Regions from separate parts of the Angustibacter aerolatus genome, predicted to be linked through region 2. Evidence: predicted binding sites of a transcription regulator. Region 2 holds the regulator's gene; each other region holds the start of a gene.
The links. Region 2 encodes HrcA, which represses chaperone genes, less so after heat shock. Its sites were predicted from a motif close to GNTNGCACTCGGNNNNNCCGAGTGCNANC; they were not measured.
Positions count from the first base shown of each region.

Region 1: a site for HrcA is predicted at 1,811-1,839, ahead of groL (chaperonin GroEL). Genes of this name have one in related genera too.
Region 3: a site for HrcA is predicted at 1,852-1,880, ahead of ACYVI6_RS18215 (FmdB family zinc ribbon protein). Genes of this name have one in related genera too.
Region 4: a site for HrcA is predicted at 3,946-3,974, ahead of groES (co-chaperone GroES). Genes of this name have one in related genera too.

Region 1 covers NZ_BAAHBM010000070.1:2,362-8,759, forward strand. Annotated here, with positions in the region: gene groL (chaperonin GroEL) at 27-1,655, opposite strand; gene ACYVI6_RS14390 (hypothetical protein) at 1,855-2,322, shown strand; gene ACYVI6_RS14395 (LytR C-terminal domain-containing protein) at 2,312-2,908, opposite strand; gene ACYVI6_RS14400 (DUF3263 domain-containing protein) at 2,912-3,214, opposite strand; gene ACYVI6_RS14405 (transglycosylase family protein) at 3,399-4,082, opposite strand; cyclic di-AMP (ydaO/yuaA leader) riboswitch at 4,089-4,228, opposite strand; gene ACYVI6_RS14410 (TMEM175 family protein) at 4,415-5,059, shown strand; gene ACYVI6_RS14415 (uracil-DNA glycosylase) at 5,070-5,744, shown strand; gene ACYVI6_RS14420 (threonine/serine exporter family protein) at 5,865-6,398, opposite strand, start outside.
Region 2 covers NZ_BAAHBM010000002.1:37,933-44,330, reverse strand. Annotated here, with positions in the region: gene ACYVI6_RS00905 (16S rRNA (uracil(1498)-N(3))-methyltransferase) at 1-236, opposite strand, end outside; gene dnaJ (molecular chaperone DnaJ) at 233-1,351, opposite strand; gene hrcA (heat-inducible transcriptional repressor HrcA) at 1,398-2,417, opposite strand; gene ACYVI6_RS00890 (LysR family transcriptional regulator) at 2,470-3,426, opposite strand; gene ACYVI6_RS00885 (DMT family transporter) at 3,476-4,420, shown strand; gene ACYVI6_RS00880 (DUF3097 domain-containing protein) at 4,407-5,294, shown strand; gene ACYVI6_RS00875 (DUF4870 domain-containing protein) at 5,426-5,929, shown strand; gene ACYVI6_RS00870 (DUF4870 domain-containing protein) at 5,926-6,381, shown strand; gene hemW (radical SAM family heme chaperone HemW) at 6,347-6,398, opposite strand, start outside.
Region 3 covers NZ_BAAHBM010000150.1:64-3,773, reverse strand. Annotated here, with positions in the region: partial or broken gene ACYVI6_RS18225 (ATP-binding protein) at 1-1,454, opposite strand, end outside; gene ACYVI6_RS18220 (hypothetical protein) at 1,496-1,696, opposite strand; gene ACYVI6_RS18215 (FmdB family zinc ribbon protein) at 1,920-2,276, shown strand; gene ACYVI6_RS18210 (S-methyl-5'-thioadenosine phosphorylase) at 2,331-3,140, shown strand; partial or broken gene ACYVI6_RS18205 (SAF domain-containing protein) at 3,268-3,710, shown strand, end outside.
Region 4 covers NZ_BAAHBM010000083.1:5,320-11,717, reverse strand. Annotated here, with positions in the region: gene ACYVI6_RS15415 (MerR family transcriptional regulator) at 70-1,041, opposite strand; gene ACYVI6_RS15410 (WhiB family transcriptional regulator) at 1,308-1,613, shown strand; gene groL (chaperonin GroEL) at 1,776-3,398, opposite strand; gene groES (co-chaperone GroES) at 3,506-3,802, opposite strand; gene ACYVI6_RS15395 (THUMP-like domain-containing protein) at 4,011-5,228, shown strand; gene ACYVI6_RS15390 (MFS transporter) at 5,251-6,398, shown strand, end outside.

The sequences.
Region 1 (6,398 bases), on a different contig from region 2:
CGGCGAGCGTGCGGGTCAGGCGTGGATCAGAAGTCCATGCCGCCCATGCCGCCGTCGCCACCCGGAGCGGCCGGGGCGGCCTTCTCCGGCTTGTCGGCGATGACGGCCTCGGTGGTGAGGAAGAGCGCCGCGATGGAGGCGGCGTTCTGCAGCGCCGAGCGGGTGACCTTGGCCGGGTCGATGATGCCGGCGGCCAGCAGGTCGACGTACTCGCCGGTCGCGGCGTTGAGGCCGTGACCCGCAGGCAGCGTGCTGACCTTCTCCGCCACGACGCCGCCCTCGAGGCCGGCGTTGATCGCGATCTGCTTCAGCGGAGCGGACGCCGCGACCTTGACGATGTTCGCGCCGGTCGCCTCGTCGCCCTCGACCTGCAGGTCGGCGAACGCCTTCGTGGTGGCCTGCAGCAGGGCCACGCCGCCACCGGCGACGATGCCCTCCTCGACGGCCGCCTTGGCGTTGCGCACGGCGTCCTCGATGCGGTGCTTGCGCTCCTTGAGCTCGACCTCGGTCGCCGCGCCGGCCTTGATGACGGCGACGCCGCCGGCCAGCTTGGCGAGGCGCTCCTGGAGCTTCTCGCGGTCGTAGTCCGAGTCGCTGTTCTCGATCTCGTTGCGGATCTGCTTCACCCGGCCGGCGATGGCCTCGGTGTCACCGGCGCCGTCGACGATCGTGGTCTCGTCCTTGGTGATGACGACCTTGCGGGCGCGGCCGAGCAGGTCGAGACCGGCGGTCTCGAGCGAGAGGCCGACCTCCTCGCTGATGACCTGGCCGCCGGCGAGGATCGCGATGTCGCCGAGCATGGCCTTGCGGCGGTCGCCGAAGCCGGGGGCCTTGACGGCGACCGACTTGAAGGTGCCGCGGATCTTGTTCACGACCAGGGTCGACAGGGCCTCGCCCTCGACGTCCTCGGCGATGATCACCAGGGGCTTGCCGGACTGCATGACCTTCTCGAGCAGCGGCAGCAGGTCCTTGACGGTCGAGATCTTGGAGTTGACCACGAGGATGTACGGGTCCTCGAGCTCGGTCTCCATGCGCTCGGGGTCGGTCACGAAGTAGGCCGAGATGTAGCCCTTGTCGAAGCGCATGCCCTCGGTGAGCTCGAGCTCGAGCCCGAAGGTGTTGCTCTCCTCGACCGTGATCACGCCCTCCTTGCCGACCTTGTCCATCGCCTCGGCGATGAGCTCGCCGATCTGCGGGTCGGCGGCGGAGATGGACGCGGTGGAGGCGATCTCCTCCTTCGTCTCGATCTCCTTGGCCATCGAGAGCAGCTCGTTGCTGACGGCCTCGACGGCCTTCTCGATGCCGCGCTTCAGCGCCATCGGGTTCGCACCGGCTGCCACGTTGCGCAGGCCCTCGCGCACGAGCGCCTGGGCGAGCACGGTCGCCGTGGTGGTGCCGTCGCCGGCGACGTCGTCGGTCTTCTTGGCGACCTCCTTGACGAGCTCCGCACCGATCTTCTCGTACGGGTCGTCGAGCTCGATCTCCTTGGCGATGCTCACGCCGTCGTTGGTGATCGTGGGGGCGCCCCACTTCTTCTCCAGGACGACGTTGCGGCCCTTGGGGCCGAGCGTGACGCGCACGGCGTCCGCGAGCACGTTCATGCCGCGCTCGAGACCGCGCCGGGCCTCCTCGTCGAAGGCGATGATCTTGGCCATGCTTGGGGTTCCTCCCGTGATCGGGTGGTGCTGACCGGCAGGTGCCCGCGACGGACGAACCCCTCGGGTGCGCTCTGGTCACGCTCCCGGCGGGGCCCTCACCTGACGACCGAGGTTCGGGTGGCACTCTCGTGTCGCGAGTGCCAGGTCCAATGATTAGCACTCGACCCCACCGAGTGCAAATGGCTACGGTCGACCGGTGGACGAGCGACGGCGCCGGCTGGTGAACGCCCTGACGCTCGCCACACCCCTCGGCCGGCTGCTCGCGCGGCGGGCCGGTGCCGTGCTGACCCGGGGCCCGCGCGGCGTCCTGGTGGCGGCGCCGTACACGGCCCGGTTCCCCGCGCCGCGCGCGCCCGCCGTCACGATCGGCGACGTCGTGCTGCTGCTGCTCGACGACGCGTCGCTGGCCCGCCGGCCGGCGCTGCTGCACCACGAGGCGCGGCACGCCGAGCAGTGGGCGCGCTGGGCCGGGCTGCTCGGCTTCCCGCTCGCGTACGGGCTCGCGTCCGCGTGGTCGTGGCTGCGGGTCGGCGACGCGGCGTGCGCCAACCGCTTCGAGGTGGGCGCCGGGCTGCACGACGGCGGCTACCTGCGCGCGGGCGAGCTGCCACCACCACCCCGCCGGCTGCGGCGCCCGGGGCCGCCGCGACGGGTCAGCCGCTGAAGTCGGCGCCCAGCACGACGGTGAGACCGGCGGTGCCGAACTGCGACGACGGCTGCACCCGCACCGACCGGCCGAGGTCGGCGGCCACCGCGCGGGCGGTGGCCTCGAGGTCGCCCGGGTAGTAGACGGTCGTGGGCGGCGTGGCCTGCCGGTAGTTGCCGGTGGCGGAGACCGCCCAGCCGGCCGTGCGCAGGGTGGCGGCGGCCTTCGCGGCCAGCCCGGCCGTGCGCGTCGAGTTCAGTACCGACACCCTGGCCGACCGGTCGACCGCCGCCGAGCTGGTCGAGCTGCTCGAGCTGCTGGCCGGCGTGCTGGACGCCGGGGTGCTCGGGGCGGGCGCGCTGGTGACGGGTGCGCTCGTGACCGGCGTCGTGGCCGGGGTGGTGGTGCGGGTCGTGGTCACGGGCTTCGTGGTCGCGCTCGCGGTCGGGGTGTCGTCACCGACGTCGCCACCGCCCAGCAGGCCGCCCACGGCGACGAGCAGGGCCACCACCGCGGCGACGGCGAGGGCGAGCGGCACGAGCACCGCGAGGGGGCTGCGGCGGGGGCGGTGCGCGCCGGTTCGGGCGCGGCTCGGGTCGGACACGCCCTAGGGCTGCAGGCCGAGCCGGCGGGCCGAGCGGGCCCGCTGACGGGAGGCGCGCATGCGGCGCAGCCGCTTCACCAGCATCGGGTCGAAGGCGAGCGCGTCCGGGCGGTCGATGAGCGCGTTCAGCACCTGGTAGTACCGGGTGGCCGACATGTCGAACAGCTCGCGCACGGCCTGCTCCTTGGCGCCGGCGTACTTCCACCACTGGCGCTCGAAGGCGAGGATCTCGCGGTCGCGCTCCGACAGGTCGCTGTCGCCGCCGCCGACGGTCTCGGCGGGCGACGGGCTGTGCGCGGCGTCCATGGGTCCTCCTAGCAGGGTGCTCCGTCGGCCAGGGTAGACCGCGAACCACACGGGTGTCATTCTCCCGCGCGTCGCCGCCCGCCCGGGAGCCGGCCGCGCCCGGAGACGACGGAGCCGGGCCGGCGTCGTCGCCGGCCCGGCTCCGGGCTCACGGTGGTGCAGGTGGTGCAGGTGGTGCGGTCGGTCAGCGGGGCAGCACGAGCTTCTGGCCGACGTAGATGCGGTTGGGGCTCGACAGGTGCGAGCGGTTGGCCTTGTAGACGGCCTTCCAGCCACCGCGCACGTGCTTGCGAGCGGCGATGCGGCTCAGCGTGTCGCCCGACCGCACGGTGTAGCGCGCCGCCTTGTGGGTCGCCGCCTTCTTGGCCTTCTTGCGGGCCGTGTGCGACGACGACTTCTTCGTCGTCGAGTGCTTGGCCTTCTTCTTCTTCAGGGCCTTGCGGGCGTGGCTGCGGCTCGGCTCGGCGTCGCCGCGCTTGTCGGACCCGTCGAGGCCGAGCTTGCGCGAGCAGGCGGGCCAGGCGCCCCAGCCCTGCTCGTCGAGCACCTTCTCGGCGATGCGGATCTGCTCGAGGCGGCTGGCCTTGTGGGCGTTGCCGGCGTACTTGCGGCCGCCGAACGCCTTCCAGGTGCCGGACGAGAACTGCACGCCGCCGTAGTAGCCGTTGCCGGTGTTGATGCCCCAGTTGCCGCCGCTCTCGCAGTTCGCGAGGCGGTCCCAGGTGCGGCCGGTGGCGGCCTGGGCGGGGTTCGCGACCGCGATCGGGGCGGCGACGACGGCGCCGGTGGCGGCGAGGCCGAGGGCGACGCGGGCGGGACGGTTCGGGGTGGACGGCGCACGGTGGCGGCCGTTGTAGGGCATGGACATGCCGGGTGCCTCTCACGTCGCGCCTGCGAGGTCAGCTGTCGGGTTCGGGACGTGAGTTCCCGGCCACGTGAGTGGCTCCACCCCGAGGCCGCCTGAGCGGCCGAGGAACCTGTGGGTCCCCCGCTGCCACCCGTCGGACTGCTCGTGGTGCCGACGGCTCGCCCGGGTGGCACTCGGCGCTGGCGGGACGTCGGTCGTCGCGTGCGCGACCAGCCGAGGGTACGTGCTCCCGACCCCGGGAGTCGAGCCACAGGGAGTCACACCCGGGAGCACAGCGTGCGCACGGATCGGTGGACGTCACCCGGTCGGCCCACCTGCCTAGGGTCTGCGGTGTGCGCACCGACCGCGGGCTCGACCGCTTCGTGACGTTCCTCGACGCCGTCGTCGCCATCGCGCTGACGCTGCTCGTGCTGCCGCTCGTCGACGTCGCCGCCGAGGCTCGCGAGGCCGACAGCCTGCTCGACGTGCTGAGCGACCACCTGCCCGAGCTCGGCTCGTTCCTGCTCAGCTTCGCCGTCATCTCGCGGATGTGGCTGGCGCACCACCGGCTCTTCGAGTGGGTCGGCCGCTACGACCGCAGCTTCCTCGCGGCGAACCTGGTCTGGGTGTTCGTGATCGTCGTGCTGCCGTTCCCGACGGCGCTCATCCCGACGCTGGACGCGGACCGCAGCGGCCTGGCCGCCTTCTACATCGGCAGCATCCTGCTGGCGCTGGTCGCCGAGTCGTGGACGGCCGTCCACCTCGTGCGCACCCCCGACCTGCAGCGCGTGGTGCCCGACCCCACGGCCGAGCCCGACGTCCCGCTGACGGCGCTGCGCGACGGCACGGTGATCTCCACCGCGTGGGTCGCCGTCGGCCTGGTGCTGGTGCTGCTGGTGCCGGCCGCGTCGTACCGGCCGCTGCTCCTGCTGCTGCTCAGCGGGCCGACCGAGCGGCTGCTGACCGTGCTGCGCCGACGGCGCGCACGCGCCGCGTAGGGTCGCCGCCGTGCCGATCGCGCCGCTCACCGAGCTCGTCGACCCCGGGTGGGCCCGCGCCCTGGCGCCCGTCGCGGACGTCGTCGCCGGGCTGCTCGAGCAGCTGGCCCGCGACGAGGCCGGCCCCGGCTACCTGCCCGCCCCCGAGCACGTGCTGCGCGCGTTCCACCGCCCGTTCGCCGACGTCCGCGTGCTGCTCGTCGGGCAGGACCCGTACCCGACGCCCGGTCACCCGGTCGGGCTGTCGTTCTCGGTGGCGCCCGGCGTCCGGCCGCTGCCGCGCAGCCTGGTGAACGTGTACCGCGAGCTGGCCGACGACGTCGGCTGCCCGGCGTCCGCCGACGGCGACCTGTCGGCGTGGAGCGACCAGGGGGTGCTGCTGCTGAACCGGGTGCTCACCGTCGAGCCCGGCGCGTCCGGCAGCCACCGCGGCCGCGGCTGGGAGGCGGTCACCGAGCAGGCGATCCGGGCCCTCGTCGCCCGCGGCGGCCCGCTCGTCGCCGTCCTGTGGGGTCGCGACGCGCGCTCGCTCGGCCCGCTGCTCGGCGACGTCCCGCGGGTCGAGAGCGCGCACCCGAGCCCGCTGTCGGCGCGCTCGGGCTTCTTCGGCTCCCGCCCGTTCTCGAAGGTGAACGCGCTGCTGGCCGAGCAGGGCGCGCCGCCGATCGACTGGTGCCTGTCCTAGGCCGAGGCCTCCTGCGGCTGCCGCGCCGTCCGATGGGTGTGCACGCCCATCGGACGGTGCGCGAGCCGACTTCACGTGGCGCGCGCACCAGCGGGCGGGGGGGGCACGCGGGGAAGCGGGTCAGCGGGCGGCGTTGCGGGCGCGGGCTGCGGCGCGGCGGGCCATGACGCCCCGGTCGACCGGGGCGGCCACCAGGTCGCCGAGGACGACGCCGCCGCCGATCGCGAGCGCCGTGGTCAGGGCGGCGAGCAGGGTCTGGACGCCGGCGGTCGAGCCGGCGGCGACCTCGCTCATGCCGCGGAAGATGGTGCGGCCGGGCAGCAGGGCCGACAGGGCGGGGACGGCGACGACGAGCGAGGGCGCGCGCAGCCGCTGGCCGATCACCCGGGCCAGCGCGCCCGCGACCGCAGCCGCGCAGGCGGTGGCCACGGTGGTGCCGGCCAGACCGAGCGAGCGCAGCACGTCGACCACCAGGAAGCTGCCGACGCCGGTGACCGCGACCGGCAGCAGGTGCGAGACGCGGCCGCGGTTCGCGACGCTGGTGGCGAGGGCGGCGACGCCGGCGGCGAGGGCCCGGGTCACGACGTCGAGCGCGCTGGTGCCGGCGGCGTCGACCGAGAGCGTCAGGTCGAGCCGGCGGGCGACGCCGAGCCC
Region 2 (6,398 bases):
GGCTCGGGCACGTCGTCGAGCACGTCGACGCGCAGGTCGAGCACGCCGTCGTGCGCGGCGGTCACCGTGCAGCGGGCGACCAGCCCGCTGCCGTCGGCGACGTCGACCCGCTCGCCCGGGCCGATCCGCCGCACGGTCGCGGCGTGCCGGCCCTCGGGCCCGTCGAGCACGAGCGCCGCACCGACCGCCGCCTGCTGCAGCGACCCGGCGTCGAGCAGGAAGAGCGGGGCGCTCACGCGCGGCCGGAGAACGCGTCCCTGAGCTTGCCGAACAGGCCGCCGCCGTGGTTCTCGAGGCGGCCGTCGGGGCGCTCCTCGCCGCGCAGCGCCGCCAGCCGGCCGAGCAGGTCGCGCTGCTCGTCGTCGAGGCCGCGCGGCACCTGCACCTCGACGTGCACGATCAGGTCGCCGCGGCCGGTGCCGCGCAGGTGCGTGACGCCGAGGCCGCGCAGGGTGCGGGTCTGGCCGGGCTGGGTGCCGGGCTCGATGTCGAGCGGCTGGTCGCCGTCGAGGGTGTCGAGGTGCACGGTGGTGCCGAGCGCGGCCGCCGTCATGGGCAGCACGACGGTGGCGTGCAGGTCGTCGCCCTGGCGCACCAGCTGGCGGTGCTCGTTCACCACGATCTCGACGTACAGGTCGCCGGCGGGGCCGTTGCCGGCGCCCACCTCGCCCTCGCCGGCCAGCTGGATGCGGGTGCCGGTGTCGACGCCGGCGGGCACCCGGATGGTGAGGTTGCGGCGGCTGCGCACCCGGCCCTCGCCGGAGCACTGCACGCAGGGCTGGGCGATGACGGTGCCGAACCCCTGGCAGGTGGTGCACGGCCGGGTCGTCATGACGTTGCCGAGGAAGGAGCGCTGCACCTGCTCGATCTGCCCCCGGCCGTTGCAGACGTCGCAGCGCCGCGTGCCGGTGCCCGGCTGGGCGCCCTCGCCGCCGCAGGTCGGGCAGCCGACGGCGGTGTCCACGGCGATCTCGCGCTCGGTGCCGAACACCGCGTCGCGCAGGTCGACCTGCACCCGGATGAGCGCGTCCTGACCGCGCCGGCGCCGCGAGCGCGGGCCGCGCTCGGGGCCGCCCTGGCCGCCGAAGAAGGCGTCCATGATGTCGGTGAACGAGAAGCCCTGGCCGTTGCCGGCGAACCCGGGCAGCTGGTCGCCGCCGCGGTCGTACGCCGCACGCTTGCCCTGGTCGGACAGCACGTCGTACGCCTGGCTGACCTCCTTGAAGCGGTCCTCGGCCTCCGGACCCGCGACGTCCGGGTGCAGCTGGCGGGCCAGCTTGCGGTAGGCCTTCTTGATCTCCTCGGGCGTCGCGTCGCGCGAGACGCCCAGGGTCGCGTAGTGGTCGCTCAACGGTCCTCGTCTCAGGGGGTGGAGTCAGGTGCGGGGGTGGGAGCGGTCAGTCGTCGAGCACGCGGGACACGTACCGGGCGACCGCCCGGACGGTCGCGATGGTGGTCGGGTAGTCCATGCGGGTCGGGCCGAGCACGCCCAGCCCGCCGACGACCTCGGTGCCGCGGCCGTAGCCGCTGGTGACGACGGACGTCGTGCGCAGGCCCTCGTGGGTGTGCTCGCGGCCGATGCGGACGGCGACGGCGCTCGGGTCGTCGGACAGCTCGTTGAGCAGCCGCAGCAGCACGACCTGCTCCTCGAGCGCGTCGAGCACCGGGCCGATGGTGAGCGGGAAGTCGGGGCCGAAGCGGGTGAGGTTGTTCGCGCCGGCCAGCACCACGCGCTCCTCGCGCTCCTCGACCAGCGCACCCTCGAGCGCGCCGACGACCCGGCCGACGAGCGCGCGCTGGGTGCCGTCGAGCTGCTCGGGCAGGTCGCGCAGCCGGGCGGCGGCCTCGCTGAGCAGCAGCCCCGCCGACTCCGCGTTGACCCGCGCGCGGACGTCGGCGACCACGGCCTCGTCGAGCGCGTCGTCGACCTCGACGACCCGCTGCTCGACCCGGCCGGTGCCGGCGATGAGCACCACGAGCAGCCGCCGCTCGCCGACCGGCACCAGCTCGACGTGCCGCACCGTCGACCGCGTGAGCGAGGGGTACTGCACGACGGCGACCTGGTGGGTCAGCGACGCGAGCATGCGCACGGTGCGGTCGACGACGTCGTCGAGGTCGACGGCCCCGGCGAGGAAGCTGGCGATGGCCTGCCGCTCGACCGGGCTCATCGGCTTGACGGTGCTCAACCGGTCGACGAAGACCCGGTACCCGGCGTCCGTCGGCACCCGGCCGGCGCTGGTGTGCGGCTGGGCGATGAGACCCTCGTCCTCGAGCGCGGCCATGTCGTTGCGCACGGTGGCGCTGGAGACGCCGAGCTGGTGGCGGTCGACCAGCGCCTTCGAGCCGACCGGCTCGCGCGTCGCCACGTAGTCCTCGACGATCGCCCGCAGCACGGCGAGACGTCGCTCGTCGCTCACACCGCCCACCTGCCCCTCGTCGCCTGGCACTCGTCCTCGGTGAGTGCCAAGTCTACGTCGCCGCGAGCAGCTCCGCGGCGTCCGGGCGCGCTGCGGCGACGCGACGCAGCTCGCCCAGCACGGCGGCGGTCGCCGGCTCGGTCTGGGCACCGGCCCTGACCAGCGCGAACAGCGAGCGGGCGGCCGGCGCGCCGAGCACCGGGCAGACGACGAGCCCGGCCGGCCGCAGCGGCTGGGCCAGCCTCGGCACCAGCGCCACGCCGGCGCCCGCCGCCACGAGGGAGGCGGCGGCGTCCCAGTCGACCGTCGGGTGCCGGACGTCGGGTGTGAAGCCGGCCGCGGCGCACACCCCGAACGTGATCTGCGCGCACGCGGTGTCGCCCGCCGCCGACACCCACACCTCGTCGGCCAGCTCGGCCAGCCGGATGCCGGCCTCGTCGGCCAGCGGGTGACCGGCGGGCAGCACGACGTCGAGCACGTCGGTGAGCAGGTCGACGCGGTGGTAGCGGGGATCGTGCCGGGCGGGGGCGCCGCGGTGGTCGGCGGTGAGCACGACGTCGAGGTCGCCGGCGTCGAGCCGGGAGAACACGTCCGGCGGGTCGCACTCGACGACGCGGACGTCGAGCCCGGGCCGGTCGCGGCGCAGCGCGGCGTACGCGGGCGCGACCACCGAGGCGATGCCGGTCGACAGCGAGCCGACGCGCACCTCGCCGATGACGCCCTCCTGCCAGGCCGCGAGGTCGGCGCGGGCCCGCTCGAGCTGCTCCTGCACGAGCACCGCGTGCTGCAGCAGCACCTTGGCCTGCCCGGTGAGCCGCACCCCGCGCCCGTGCTTCTCCAGCAGCGGGGCGCCCACCTCGCGGCTTAGCCCGGCCAGCTGCTGCGACACCGCCGACGGCGTCAGGTGCAGCGCGGCCGCCGTCGCCGACACGGTGCCGCTGCGCTCGAGCTCGCGCAGCACCCGCAGCCGGCGCACGTCGATCGTGAAGTCGCGGCTGTTCGGTCTCATGAACGGATCGTAGATGGACTGAACGGTCGGCGACAGGGACCATCGAGGTGTGAGCCGCCGCGCAGCCTGGATCTTCGTCACCCTCGGGATCGCCTGGGGCATCCCCTACCTGCTGGTCAAGGTGGCGGTCGGCGAGCTGTCGCCCACCGAGCTGGTGCTCGCGCGCACCGCCCTGGGCGCCGCGCTGCTGCTGCCGGTCGCGCTCGGCCGCGGGCAGGTGCTGCCGGTGCTGCGCCGCTGGCGGCCGGTGCTGCTCTACGTGGTCGTCGAGATCGCGCTGCCGTGGGTCGCCCTGAACCACGCCGAGCAGACCCTGCCGAGCTCGACCACCGGCCTGCTCATCGCCGCCGTGCCGCTGGCCGGGCTGGCCGTGGCCTTCGTGACCGGCCGGGCCGAGCGCCTGGCCGCCGCGAACTGGGCCGGGCTGCTGCTCGGCCTGCTCGGCGTCGGTGCGCTGGTCGGCTTCGAGGTCGACGGCGGCGACGTGCCGGCCGTGCTCGCCCTGCTGGTCACCGTCGCCGGGTACGCCGTCGGCCCGGCGATCCTGGCCCGCGCCCTCGGCGACCTGCCCGGGCTCGGCGTGGTCGCGGTCTCGCTCACCGCCACCGCGCTCGCCTACGTGCCGGTGGTGCTGCTGGTCGACGGCGTGCCGCAGGGCCTGCCGTCCGGCCGGGTCGTCGCCTCGGTGGTCGTGCTCGCCGTGGTGTGCACCGCGGCGGCGTTCCTGCTGCTCTTCGCGCTGGTCGGCGAGATCGGCCCGGTGCGCGCCACCACCATCACCTACGTGAACCCGGCCGTCGCGGTGGTCGCCGGCGCCGTCGTCCTGCACGAGCCGGTGACCGTCTGGACCGTCGTCGGCTTCGTGCTCGTGATCGCCGGGTCGGTGCTGGTCAACCGCCGCCCGGCACCGCCCGCTCCCTCGGCCGGGCCACCCAGCGCGCCTGCGGTCGACGTCACCGGGGCGCCCGTACAGTCGGCGGGTGCCACCCGCTGACCCGTCCGACCCGCTCGATCGATACGGCCGCGACGTCCTCGCCGGCGACTGGAAGGTCCCGCCGCGCGGCCGCACCACCGACGTCGTCGCCGAGACCGGGCTGGTGGTCGAGGACGCCGAGACCGGCTGGTGCGGCGCCGTCGTCCGGCTGGAGAAGGCCGGCGGCGTGCACGTGGTGCACCTCGAGGACCGCCGCGGGCGCACCCGGGGCTTCCCGCTCGGCCCGGGGTTCCTGCTCGACGGCGCACCGGTGCGGCTGACCGCCCCGCGCGCCGCGGCCGCACCCGTCGTCGCCCGCACCGCGAGCGGGTCGACGGCCGTGCAGGGGCTGCGGGCCCGCACCGCGCGGGCGTCCCGCATCTGGGTCGAGGGCAGGCACGACGCCGAGCTGGTCGAGAAGGTCTGGGGCGACGACCTGCGGGTCGAGGGCGTGGTCGTCGAGCGGCTCGACGGCGTCGACGACCTGGCCGCCGCGGTGCGCGACTTCGCCCCCGCCCCCGGGCGCCGGCTGGGCGTGCTGGTCGACCACCTCGTCCCCGGCTCGAAGGAGTCGCGGCTGGTGGCCGAGGCGGTGGCGCAGCCGCGGTTCCGGCCGCACCTGCTCGTCGTCGGCCACCCCTTCGTCGACGTCTGGCAGTCGGTGCGCCCCGCGGCGCTCGGCATCGACGCCTGGCCGCAGGTGCCGCGGCACCTGGAGTGGAAGCGCGGCGTCCTGGCGCACCTCGGGTGGCCGCACGAGACGCAGACCGACGTCGCGCGCGGCTGGCGCCGCATCCTCGGCGCGGTCGGCACGTACGCCGACCTCGAACCCGAGCTGCTCGGCCGCGTCGAGGAGCTCGTCGACTTCGTGACGGCGGACGGCGACGACCGCTGAGCGGTGCGTGACGGCGCCGCGCGGGTCCCGGCGAACGTGTATCCCGGGCGCGTCGGCCGCCTCTAGTGTGTCGGCTGCACGTGCAGCCGGCCGCGTCGCACGACGACGGTCACTCGACTCGGAGGACACCCGTGACCGACCACCAGCCCGAGCCCGGCCCGAGCCTGAGCAAGGAGCCGAGCGCCCAGGTGCCGCCGCAGGGCGCCGCCCCGCAGGCCGGCTACCAGCAGCAGCAGGGTGGCTACCAGCAGCCCGCCGGCTACCAGCAGCCCGGGCAGCCCTACCCGGCTCCCGGCGCCGGCCAGGCGCCGCTCAGCCCGGCCGAGGACCGGCAGTGGGCGATGCTCGGGCACCTCGGCGCCATCATCCTCGGCATCGTGTCGCCGCTCATCGTCTGGCTGGTCTTCAAGGACCGCTCGCGCTTCGTGGACGACCAGGGCAAGGAGGCGCTGAACTTCCAGATCACCGTGCTCATCGCCTGGGTCGCGGCCTCGGTGCTCGCCGCCGTCGCGATCGGGTTCGCGCTCTACCCGATCATCTGGATCGGCAACCTCGTGCTCTGCATCATGGCCGGCCTGGCCGCGAACAAGGGCGAGGCGTACCGCTACCCGTTCGCGCTGCGCCTGGTGAAGTGACCCAGCCCCACCCGCAGCAGCCGCCGGGCGGTCCCCAGTGGGGGCCGCCCGGTGGTGTGCCCGGCGCGCCGTGGCGACCGCCCATGTCGCCGGCCGACGAGCGCACCTGGGCGACGCTCGCCCACGTCGCGCCGTTCGCCGGTGGGTTCGTCGGCCTGCCGCTGCTCGGGCCGCTCGGCATCTGGCTGGCCTACAAGGACCGCAGCCCGTGGGTGCGCCACCACGCGGCGAGCGCGCTGAACTTCCAGCTCGTGCTGCTGCTCGTGTTCGCGGTCGGCACCGTGCTGTCGGTCGTGGTGGGCGTGCTGACCCTGGGCATCGGGCTGCTCGTCGTGGTGCCGCTGCTGCTGGTCGTGGCGCTCGTCGGCACCGGCTACCAGGTGGTCGCCGCGGTGGTCACCTCGCGCGGCCAGGACTTCAGGTACCCGCTGACACCGCAGTGGGTGCGCTGAGCGAGCCCGCAGCCGGC
Region 3 (3,710 bases), on a different contig from region 2:
AGCCGGTCGACGGGCTCGTCGCTCAGCAACGACGCCACCGCGGCACCGTGCAGCAGCCGCGCCCGGCGCAGCGGCTCGGCGTCGGCCGGCAGCGCGGTCAGGTGGTCGAGCACCAGCGACAGCGCGCGCACCGAGCGGCCCGCGGCCACCGCGGCGTCCATCGCGTGCAGCACGACGTCGGTCGGGTCGAGGCCGTCGACCACGACGTCGGCGCGCAGCTCCTCCAGCGCCACCTCGTACTGCTGCAGCGCCTCGTCGTAGCCCGCCACCCGCAGCGCCTCGTCGCCCGCCTGCACGCTGGCTCGCAGAGCGGTCACGTGGTCGTGGGCGGCGCGCGCGTGCCGGGCCAGCTCGGCCGCGACCCCCTCGAAGCGGCCGCTCGCCAGCGCCGACGCGTACGCCGCGTGCAGCCGCACCCGCTCGCCGGGCAGCAGGTCGTCGTACACGGCCTCGGCCAGCAGCGCGTGCCGGAACGCGTACCCGTCAGCCCCGTGCGGCACCAGCACGTTCGCGTCGACGGCGGCGGCGCACGCGGCGCCGAGCGGCACGTCGTCGAGCTCGGCCGTCGCCGCGAGCAGCCGGTGCGACACCCGGCGCCCGGCCACCGCGGCGGCCCGCACGACCTGGCGGGCGTCGTCCGGGAGGTGCTCGAACCGCGCGAGCAGCACGTCGGCGAGGTCGGCCGACACCAGGCGACCCCCTGCGTCGCCCGCGGCCACCAGCTCCTCGGCGAAGAACGCGTTGCCCTCGGCGCGGCTGACGATGCCCCGGACGGCCGGCTCGTCGAGCGGCGCGAGGGCGCCGACCAGGGTGCGCACCGCGTCGTCGTCGAGCGGGCGCAGCGGCAGCCGCACCACGCCGGGCAGCCGGGCCCACTGGGCGACGAGCGGCCGCAGCGGGTGCCGGCGGTGCAGGTCGTCGGTGCGGTACGACAGCACGAGCGTGGCCGCCGTGCCGCGGGTGAGCAGGAAGGTCACCAGCTCGCGGGTCGAGGGGTCGGCCCAGTGCGCGTCCTCGACGACGAGCAGCACCGGCCCGTCGTCCGCGAGCAGGGCCAGGCCGGCGTGCACCGCGGCGAACAGGTCGGCGCGGTCGACCGCGCCGTCGTCACCGGTCGCCCGGCGTCCGCGCACGAGCAGCGCGAGGGCCGGGTGCGCCTCGAGCAGCCGGTCGGCCGCAGCCGGCTCCTCGTGGGCGAGGCGGGTGAGCACCTCCGTGAGGGGCAGGTAGGGCAGCGCCTGCTCGGCGAGGTCGAGGCAGTGCCCGACGAGCACGCGCTGCCCGGCCTGCGCGGCGAGCGCCTGCAGCTCGCCGAGCAGCCGCGTCTTGCCCACCCCGGCGTCGCCGCCGAGCAGCACCGCGGACGCCGCGCCGTCGTCGCCGCGCACCCCGGTCAGCGCGGCGAGCTGGGCGAGGTCGTCGGAGCGCCCGACGAAGGGGGTGGACGGCGGCACCGGCCCATCATCGGGCAGGGCACCGACAGCCGTCAGCACGCTCACGCGGAGCGCGGCCGCGGGCGGGGCACGACGGTGCGCGACGGCGTGGGCGCGACGTCGTCGGCGTGCCGCAGCCGGCGGGTCAGGCCGGCGAGGCCGTGCAGGAGGGGGCGGCGGCGGGCGGCGCGGATGTCGTCGCGCACCCGGTCGGCGCGGAAGGCGGGGTCGTAGAGGACGATGCCGGTCTGCTGAGGAAGCACGGGGGCTCTCCTTCGGTGGTGGATCCGTCCGATCTGGACGTCGTCCACGCTCGTCGGCTGAGGTAGGGCGCCGCATCGGGCGGACGCCGTATCCCGCGCGGCGCGCTCGGGTGCCGGTGGCGCTGAGGTACCTGAGGCGGCCGCGTCGTCGTACACTTGGCACTCGAAGCCGTCGAGTGCCAGCGGGGCGCCCGGGCGGCCGTCGCACGGAGGTCCAGACCGGATGCCCACGTACCCCTACGCGTGCACGCAGTGCGGCCACCAGTTCGAGGTGGTCCAGGCGTTCACCGACGACGCGCTCACGACGTGCCCCGAGTGCTCGGGCCGGCTGCGCAAGGTCTTCGGCTCCGTCGGCGTGGTCTTCAAGGGCTCGGGGTTCTACCGCACCGACTCGCGCGGCTCCTCGAGCGCGGCCACCCCGGCGGGTGACGGCTCGTCGTCCTCGTCGTCCTCGTCGTCCTCGTCGGAGGGCGGCTCGTCCGACGGCGGGTCGAAGCCGGCCAAGGAGTCGTCGTCCACACCCCCCGCCGCGTCGTCCACCGGCAAGGGCTCCACGGGCGGTTCCACCTCCGCCGCCTGACGCGGCCTGTGGACGACGGGCCGTCCCGTCTGCGCGCCTGCCTAGGCTCGCCGCATGACCGACTCCCCCGCCCCCGTCGGCGTCATCGGCGGCTCCGGCTTCTACGCCTTCCTCGACGACGCCCGCGAGGTGCGCCCCACCACGCCGTTCGGTGACCCGAGCGACGCCGTGACCCTCGGCGAGGTCGGTGGCCGGCCGGTCGCCTTCCTGCCGCGGCACGGGCGCGACCACCGCTTCGCGCCGCACCAGGTGCCCTACCGGGCGAACCTGTGGGCGCTGCGCTCGCTCGGCGTCCGGCAGGTCGTCGCGCCGTGCGCCGTGGGATCGCTGCGCCCCGAGCTCGGGCCGGGCACCCTCGTCGTGCCCGACCAGGTCGTCGACCGCACCTGGGGCCGGCCGCACACCGTCTACGAGCGGCCGCCCGTCGTGCACGTGTCGTTCGCCGACCCCTACTGCCCGCGCGGCCGCGCCACGGTCGGCCGCGCGGCGGGCGACCTCGGCACGACGGTGGTGGACGGCGGCACCCTGGTGGTCGTCAACGGCCCGCGGTTCTCCACCCGCGCCGAGTCGCAGTGGCACGCCGCCCAGGGCTGGTCGGTCGTCGGCATGACCGGCGTGCCCGAGGCCTCGATCGCCCGCGAGCTCGCCATGTGCTGCACCAGCATCGCGCTGGTCACCGACCACGACGCCGGCGTCGAGGGCGGCGAGGCCGTCACCCACGACGAGGTGCTGCGCGTGTTCGGCGACAACATCGAGCGGCTGAAGACGCTGCTGCACAGCGTGATCCCTGCCCTGCCGACCGACGACGACTGCCCGTGCCAGCACGCCCTCGACGGCCTGCCGCTGCCCTTCGAGCTGCCGTGACCGGGTCGGTCACCAGGTCGATCGCCGGTCCGGTCGCCGAGCCGGTCGCCGGACCGGTCTCCGGCGCAGGGCTCGGCGACGTCGTCCAGGTCGCGGGCCGTCGTCCATCGCGGCGGGAGCGGCAGCCGTGACGGCCGCCGAGCGTGCGGGAGGCGTCGCCGGGTGGACGGCGCGGGCGCGGCCGGCGCGCGGCCCCGGGTGGGCGCCGCTGCGTCGCCGTCGCCCCGGCCGGCGCAGGCTGCTGGCCGCCGCGCTGCTCGCCGTGACCGCGGCCGCTGTGGTGCGGGCCGCCGCGCCCGTGCAGGACCCCGGTGTGCCGGTGCTCGTCGCTGCACACGACCTGCCGGCCGGCGCAGCGCTCGCCGAGGGCGACGTGCAGACCGTGCACCGCCCCGCCGACGGACTCCCCTCGGGTGCGCTGCGCAGGGCGGCCGAGGCGGTGGGTCGTCCGGTGACCGGGCCGGTGCGGGCGGGCGAGGTGCTGACCGACGTCCGGCTGCTCGGGCCGGGCCTGGTGCAACCGGCGCTGCTGAGCGCCGACGGCGGCGCGCAGGTCGCGGCGTCCGTGCG
Region 4 (6,398 bases), on a different contig from region 2:
GTCGTGACGCGCTCCGGGCGGCGGGCGACGGGCTCGGACGGCGGCCGGACGCCGGGCGGTGCGGCGCGGTCAGACGACGGCGTCGGCGAGCGCGGACACCGCGTGGCCGATGGAGCCGACGCGCTGCACGGAGGGCGGCACGTCGAGCGGCCAGCCGTTGCCGCCGACCAGGATGCGCGGCGAGGGCCGCACGCGGGTCAGCACCCGCAGGTCGTCGGCCGACACCACGGGCATCGCGGCGAAGAGCAGGACGGCGGCCGGGCCGGTGCGGCGGATGGCCGCCGACAGCGCGACGGTCGGTACCCGCATGCCGAGCTGTCGGGCGGCGATGCCGCGCTCGGCGAGCGCCGCCGCGACGGCGTGCAGGGGCAGGCTGTGCTGCTCCTCGTCGAGGCAGGCCAGCAGGATGGGCGCGGTGTTGCGCGGCTGGGTGAGCCGGTCGCTGGTGGCGCGCAGCACCCCCATGACGCACTCGCTGAACAGGTGCTCGGCCTCGACGCCCTCGCCGGTGGCTGCGAAGCGCTCGCCGAGCCCGATGAGCACCGGCACGCAGAGGGTGTCCCAGGTGGCGACGACGCCGTCGGCGCGCACCTGCCGGCGCAGCACCTCGGTGATGCCGTTGGCGTCGAGCGCCATCGCGGCGCGAGCCAGGCCGCGCACGGCGGGCGCCGACTCCGGCAGCCGCACCGGTCGGCGAAGGTCGTCGCCGAACTCGTCGTCGTCGTGCACCAGGCCGAGCGGACCGCTGCGGCGCGGGCCGTCGTCCGGCTGCGGGTCGGGGTCCTCGATCGCCATCCGAGCGGCCTCGGCGGGCGAGACGCCCTCGTGGGTGAGGCGGCGCATGATCGCCAGCCGGGCGAAGTCCTCGCTGGTATACCGGCGGTGCGAGCCGGCGGTGTGGCTGGTGGGGCCGAGACCGTAGCGCCGCGCCCACGTCCGCAGCGTCGCGGGGGCGACACCCAGACGTCGGGCCACCGCGGCGACCGTGAGGGTCGGCGCAGCGCCAGACCGCTGCTCCGGCTCCAGGTCCTGGTCGCTCACACGTCCACTATGACCGCGCCCAAACCGCGCCGCCAGTCGATCGGCGCGATCGGGCGGACCCGGTCAGGCCGGTGAGTCGCCGCAAAGCGCGCCGCGAAGCGTTGCAAGCACATGCGGACACCCCGAGGTGAACGCGTCGTGAATCGTTTCAACGAGGGGCTTGAACTATGTCTGGCGCGGTTGTACGTTCATCAAAGCGCGCCGGACGGGTTCAGAGAGCGGATCGAGTCGGCCAAGAACGTTGCAGAGCTTCGAAGGAGCACGCCATGGCTGAGATCTCCCGCCTCCCCGGTCCCGTCGCCGACCTCTGGGAGTGGCAGTACGACGGCGCGTGCCGTCGCGCCGACCCCACCATCTTCTTCCACCCCGAGGGCGAGCGCGGCCCGACGCGTCGCCGTCGTGACGAGGCGGCCAAGGCCGTGTGCGCCGGCTGCCCGGTGATGCAGCAGTGCCGCAGCCACGCGCTGCAGGTGCGGGAGCCCTACGGCGTGTGGGGCGGCATGACCGAGGACGAGCGCGAGCAGCACTACGCGGTCGCCAAACAGCGCGACGGCTTCTCGGCAGCGATCTGAACCAGCGACACAGCCCGGCGTCCCAGCGGCCCGTCCCCCTCGGGGGGCGGGCCGCTTCGCTGTGCCGGGCCGGTCGCACGGCGCCCGGCCCCCGGACGCGCGGACGGCGCCCGCCCCGTGGGGGACGGACGCCGTCGCGGTGGTGCGTGCGGAGCGGTGTGCTCAGTGGCCGTGCCCGTGGCCGTGGCCCGTGGCGGCCGAGTCGTCCTCGTCGACCTTCTTCTCGACGACGAGCGTGTCGGTGGTGAGCACCATCGACGCGATCGAGGCCGCGTTGCGCAGGGCGTTGCGGGTCACCTTGACCGGGTCGATGACGCCGGCCTTGATGAGGTCGACGTACTCGCCGGTGGCGGCGTTCAGGCCGTGGCCGCGCTCGAGGCCCTTGACCTTGTCGACCACGACGTAGCCCTCGAGGCCGGCGTTCTCGGCGATCCAGCGCAGCGGCTCGGCGGCGGCACGGCGCACGATCGCCACGCCGGTCGCCTCGTCGCCGGTGCGGCCGAGGTCACCCTCGAGCACCGAGACGGCCTGGATCAGCGCGGCACCGCCACCGCTGACGATGCCCTCCTCGATCGCGGCGCGCGTCGCGGAGACGGCGTCCTCGATGCGGTGCTTCTTCTCCTTGAGCTCGACCTCGGTGTGGGCGCCGACGCGCACCACGCAGACGCCGCCGGCCAGCTTGGCCAGGCGCTCCTGCAGCTTCTCGCGGTCCCAGTCGCTGTCGGTGCGCTCGATCTCGGCGCGCAGCTGCGCGACGCGACCGGCCACGGCCGCGGAGTCGCCGGCACCGTCGATGATCGTGGTGTCGTCCTTGCTGACCACGACGCGGCGGGCGGTGCCCAGGTGCTCGAGCTCGACCTGCGCCAGGCCGAGGCCGACCTCCTCGCTGACGACCTGCGCGCCGGTGAGGGTCGCGATGTCGCCGAGCATGGCCTTGCGACGGTCGCCGAAGCCGGGGGCCTTCACCGCGACGGCGTTGAAGGTGCCGCGGATCTTGTTCACGACGATGGTCGACAGCGCCTCGCCGTCGACGTCCTCGGCCACCACGAACAGCGGCTTGCCGGTCTTCACGACCTTCTCCAGCAGCGGCAGGAAGTCCTGCAGCGAGCTGATCTTGGCCTGGTGCACGAGCACGTAGGCGTCCTCGAGCACGGCCTCCATGCGCTCGGGGTCGGTCACGAAGTACGGCGACAGGTAGCCCTTGTCGAACTGCATGCCCTCGGTGAAGTCGAGCTCCATCGCGGTCGAGGAGGACTCCTCGACGGTGATGACGCCGTCCTTGCCGACCTTGTCGAACGCGTCGGCGAGCAGCTCGCCGATGATCGGGTCCTGCGCGGAGATGGCGGCGACCTGGGAGATCTCCTCCTTGCCCTCGACCTCGCGGGCGGCCTCGAGCAGCGCGTCGTTGACGGCGTCGACGGCCGCGGCGATGCCGCGGTTCAGGGCGGACGGCGCGGCGCCGGCGGTCACGTTGCGCAGGCCCTCCTTCACCAGGGCCTGGGCGAGGACGGTCGCGGTGGTGGTGCCGTCACCCGCGACGTCGTTCGTCTTGGTGGCGACCTCCTTGGCCAGCTGCGCGCCGAGGTTCTCGTAGGGGTCCTCGAGCTCGATCTCGCGGGCGATGGTGACGCCGTCGTTCGTGATCGTCGGCGCGCCCCAGTTCTTGTTGATGACGACGTTGCGGCCCTTGGGGCCGAGCGTGACCTTGACGGCGTCGGCGAGGGCGTTGACGCCGCGCTCGAGGGACTTGCGGGCGGAGTCGTTGAACTCCAGGGACTTGGCCATTGCTGGTGTCGTGCCTTTCGTAGCCGTGGAATGCGGACCGCCCCGGCATGCACCGGTGGACCGGGCCGCCGGGGCGGGACGTGTGCCCCCGTGGTGGGGGCGGAGGCTCAGGCCTCGACGACCGCGAGGACGTCGCGGGCGGAGAGGATGAGGTACTCCTCGCCCGAGTACTTGACCTCGGTGCCGCCGTACTTGCTGTAGATGACCTTGTCGCCGACCTGGACGTCGAGCGGGACGCGGTTGCCCTTGTCGTCGATGCGACCCGGACCGATCGCGAGGACCTTGCCCTCCTGGGGCTTCTCCTTCGCGGTGTCCGGGATGACCAGGCCGGAGGCGGTGGTCGTCTCGGCCTCGACGGCCTGGACCACGATGCGGTCCTCGAGCGGCTTGATGGAGACAGACACTTGCTGGCCTCCCCCTTCGGGTAGTCGAGAGGTGCGTGCTGGACGTGTGCGGGGCAGCCTCGGCCCGCCGTCGCGGGGGTCGAGCCGGTGCTGCCGGTTGGCACACTCGAGGTGAGAGTGCCAACACCGAATCTAGGCCGTCGGTTAGCACTCGGTCAACCTGAGTGCCAGTGCCGGTGGACACCCGCCCACCTGGCACGATCTGGGGGTGGATCTGACCGGCATGCGGGCCCTGCTCACCTCCGAGGGGTGGGCGCTGCTGGCCGGGCTGCCGCCGTACGACGAGCAGCAGGCGATGGCGCTCGGCGAGCGGCTGCGCGCCGAGGGCCACGACCCCGCCCTGGTCGCCGCGGCCCTCACCCAGTCGCGGCTGCGCGCGCGGGCCGCGGGCAAGCTCGGGCCCTTCGCCGCCGACATGCTGTTGACGCCGGACGGCCTCGAGCAGGCGACCCGGCTCTCGGTCGCCGCCCACCACGCCCGGCGCTACGTGGCCGCCGGGTGCGAGCGGGTCGCCGACCTCGGCTGCGGCCTGGGCTCCGACGCGATGGCCTTCGCCGGCCTCGACCGGGCGGTGCTGGCGGTCGACCGCGACGAGCTGACGGCGGCGCTGGCCACCATGAACCTGCGCCACTTCCCGGACGTCGAGGTGCGCTGCCACGACGTCACCGAGCTCGACCTCGACGCGATGCTGCAGCCGGGCGACGGCGTGTGGTTCGACCCGGCACGGCGCACCGTCAGCAGCTCGGGCAGCCGGCGCACCGTCGACCCCGAGGCCGCGTCGCCGCCCCTGTCGTTCGTGCTCGACGTCGCCCGCCGCTTCCCCGCCACCGGCGCCAAGCTCGCGCCCGGCATCGCGCACCGCCACCTGCCCGAGGGCGCCGAGGCGCAGTGGGTGTCGGTCGGGGGCGAGCTCGTCGAGTGCGCCCTGTGGTGCGGCCCGCTCGCCCGCGAGGGCGTCGCCCGCTCGGCGCTGCTGCTCGACGGCGCCGGCTCGGTGCACGAGCTGCTGGCCGACCCCGCCCGCACCGGCCGGCCCGACGTCGGGGCGCCCGGCGCGTTCCTGCACGAGCCCGACGGCGCCGTCGTCCAGGCGGGCCTGGTCCCGGAGGTCGCGCAGCGCCTGGGCGGGCGGCTGCTCGACCCGACCATCGCCTACGTCACGACCGACGCGCCGGCCGGGCGCGACGTCCGGCCGTTCGTGCACTCGTACGCCGTCGACGACGTGCTGCCCTTCCACGTGAAGACGCTGCGCGCCAGGCTGCGCGACCTCGGCGTGGGGTCGCTGACGATCAAGAAGCGCGGCAGCACGGTCGACCCCGACGCGCTGCGCCGGCAGCTGCGGCTCGCCGGCGACGCGCACGCGACGATCGCGCTGACCCGGGTGGCCGGCCGGCAGACCGTGCTCCTCCTGCGCCTGCTGCCGTAGCGGCCCGCCTCGACGCCCCGGGATGCGCGCGCGGCGTCGCAGCAGGAAGGTGACCCCCGTGACCTCCGCGACGACGCAGAACCGGTCCATCACGACGCGCATCCCGGCCCGGCTCGACCGGCTGCCGTGGTCGCCCTGGCACCGCATGGTGCTCATCGGGCTCGGCACGGTCTGGATCCTCGACGGGCTCGAGGTGACGATCGTCGGCTCGCTGTCGGACCGCCTGACCGAGAAGGGGTCCGGGCTCGAGCTCACCGCGAGCGACATCGGCCTGGCGGCGGCGATCTACGTGCTGGGCGCGTGCCTCGGGGCGCTGCTGTTCGGCCACCTCACCGAGCAGTACGGCCGCAAGAAGATGTTCTTCATCACCCTCGCGGTCTACCTCGCGGCGACCGTCGCCACGGCGTTCTCGTTCAACCCGATCTGGTTCTTCGCCTGCCGCTTCGTGACCGGCATGGGCATCGGCGGCGAGTACGCAGCCATCAACTCGGCGATCGACGAGCTGATGCCGGCGAAGTACCGCGGGCGGATCGACCTGATCATCAACGGCACCTACTGGTTGGGCGCCGCGGTCGGTGCCGGCCTGACGCTGTTCCTGCTCGACGAGGACCTCTTCGCCAAGGACCTCGGCTGGCGCATCGCGTTCGGGCTGGGCGCCGTGCTCGGCATCGCGATGCTGTTCGTGCGCCGGCACGTGCCCGAGAGCCCGCGCTGGCTGTTCATCCACGGCCGCGAGGACGAGGGCGAGCAGATCGTCGACGACGTCGAGGGGGTGGTGCGGCGCGAGGTGCACCGCGACCTGCCGGACGTCGGGGCCGACCGCGAGCTGCGCATCCAGCAGCGCACGACCACGACCTTCCGCGAGGTCGCGTCGACCCTGCTCTCGACGTACCGGAAGCGCACGGTGCTCGGGCTGGCGCTGTTCGTCGGCCAGGCGTTCCTCTACAACGCGGTGTTCTTCACGCAGGGCCTGGTGCTGACCACGTTCTTCGACGTCGGGTCGGGCTCGGCCGGCTGGTACATCATCCCGCTGGCGCTGGGGAACTTCGCCGGTCCGCTGCTGCTCGGCCGGCTCTTCGACACCGTCGGTCGCCGGGTGATGATCTCGGTCTGCTACATCGGCAGCGGGGTGCTGCTGGTGGTGACGGCGCTGCTGCTCAGCTCGCTGAA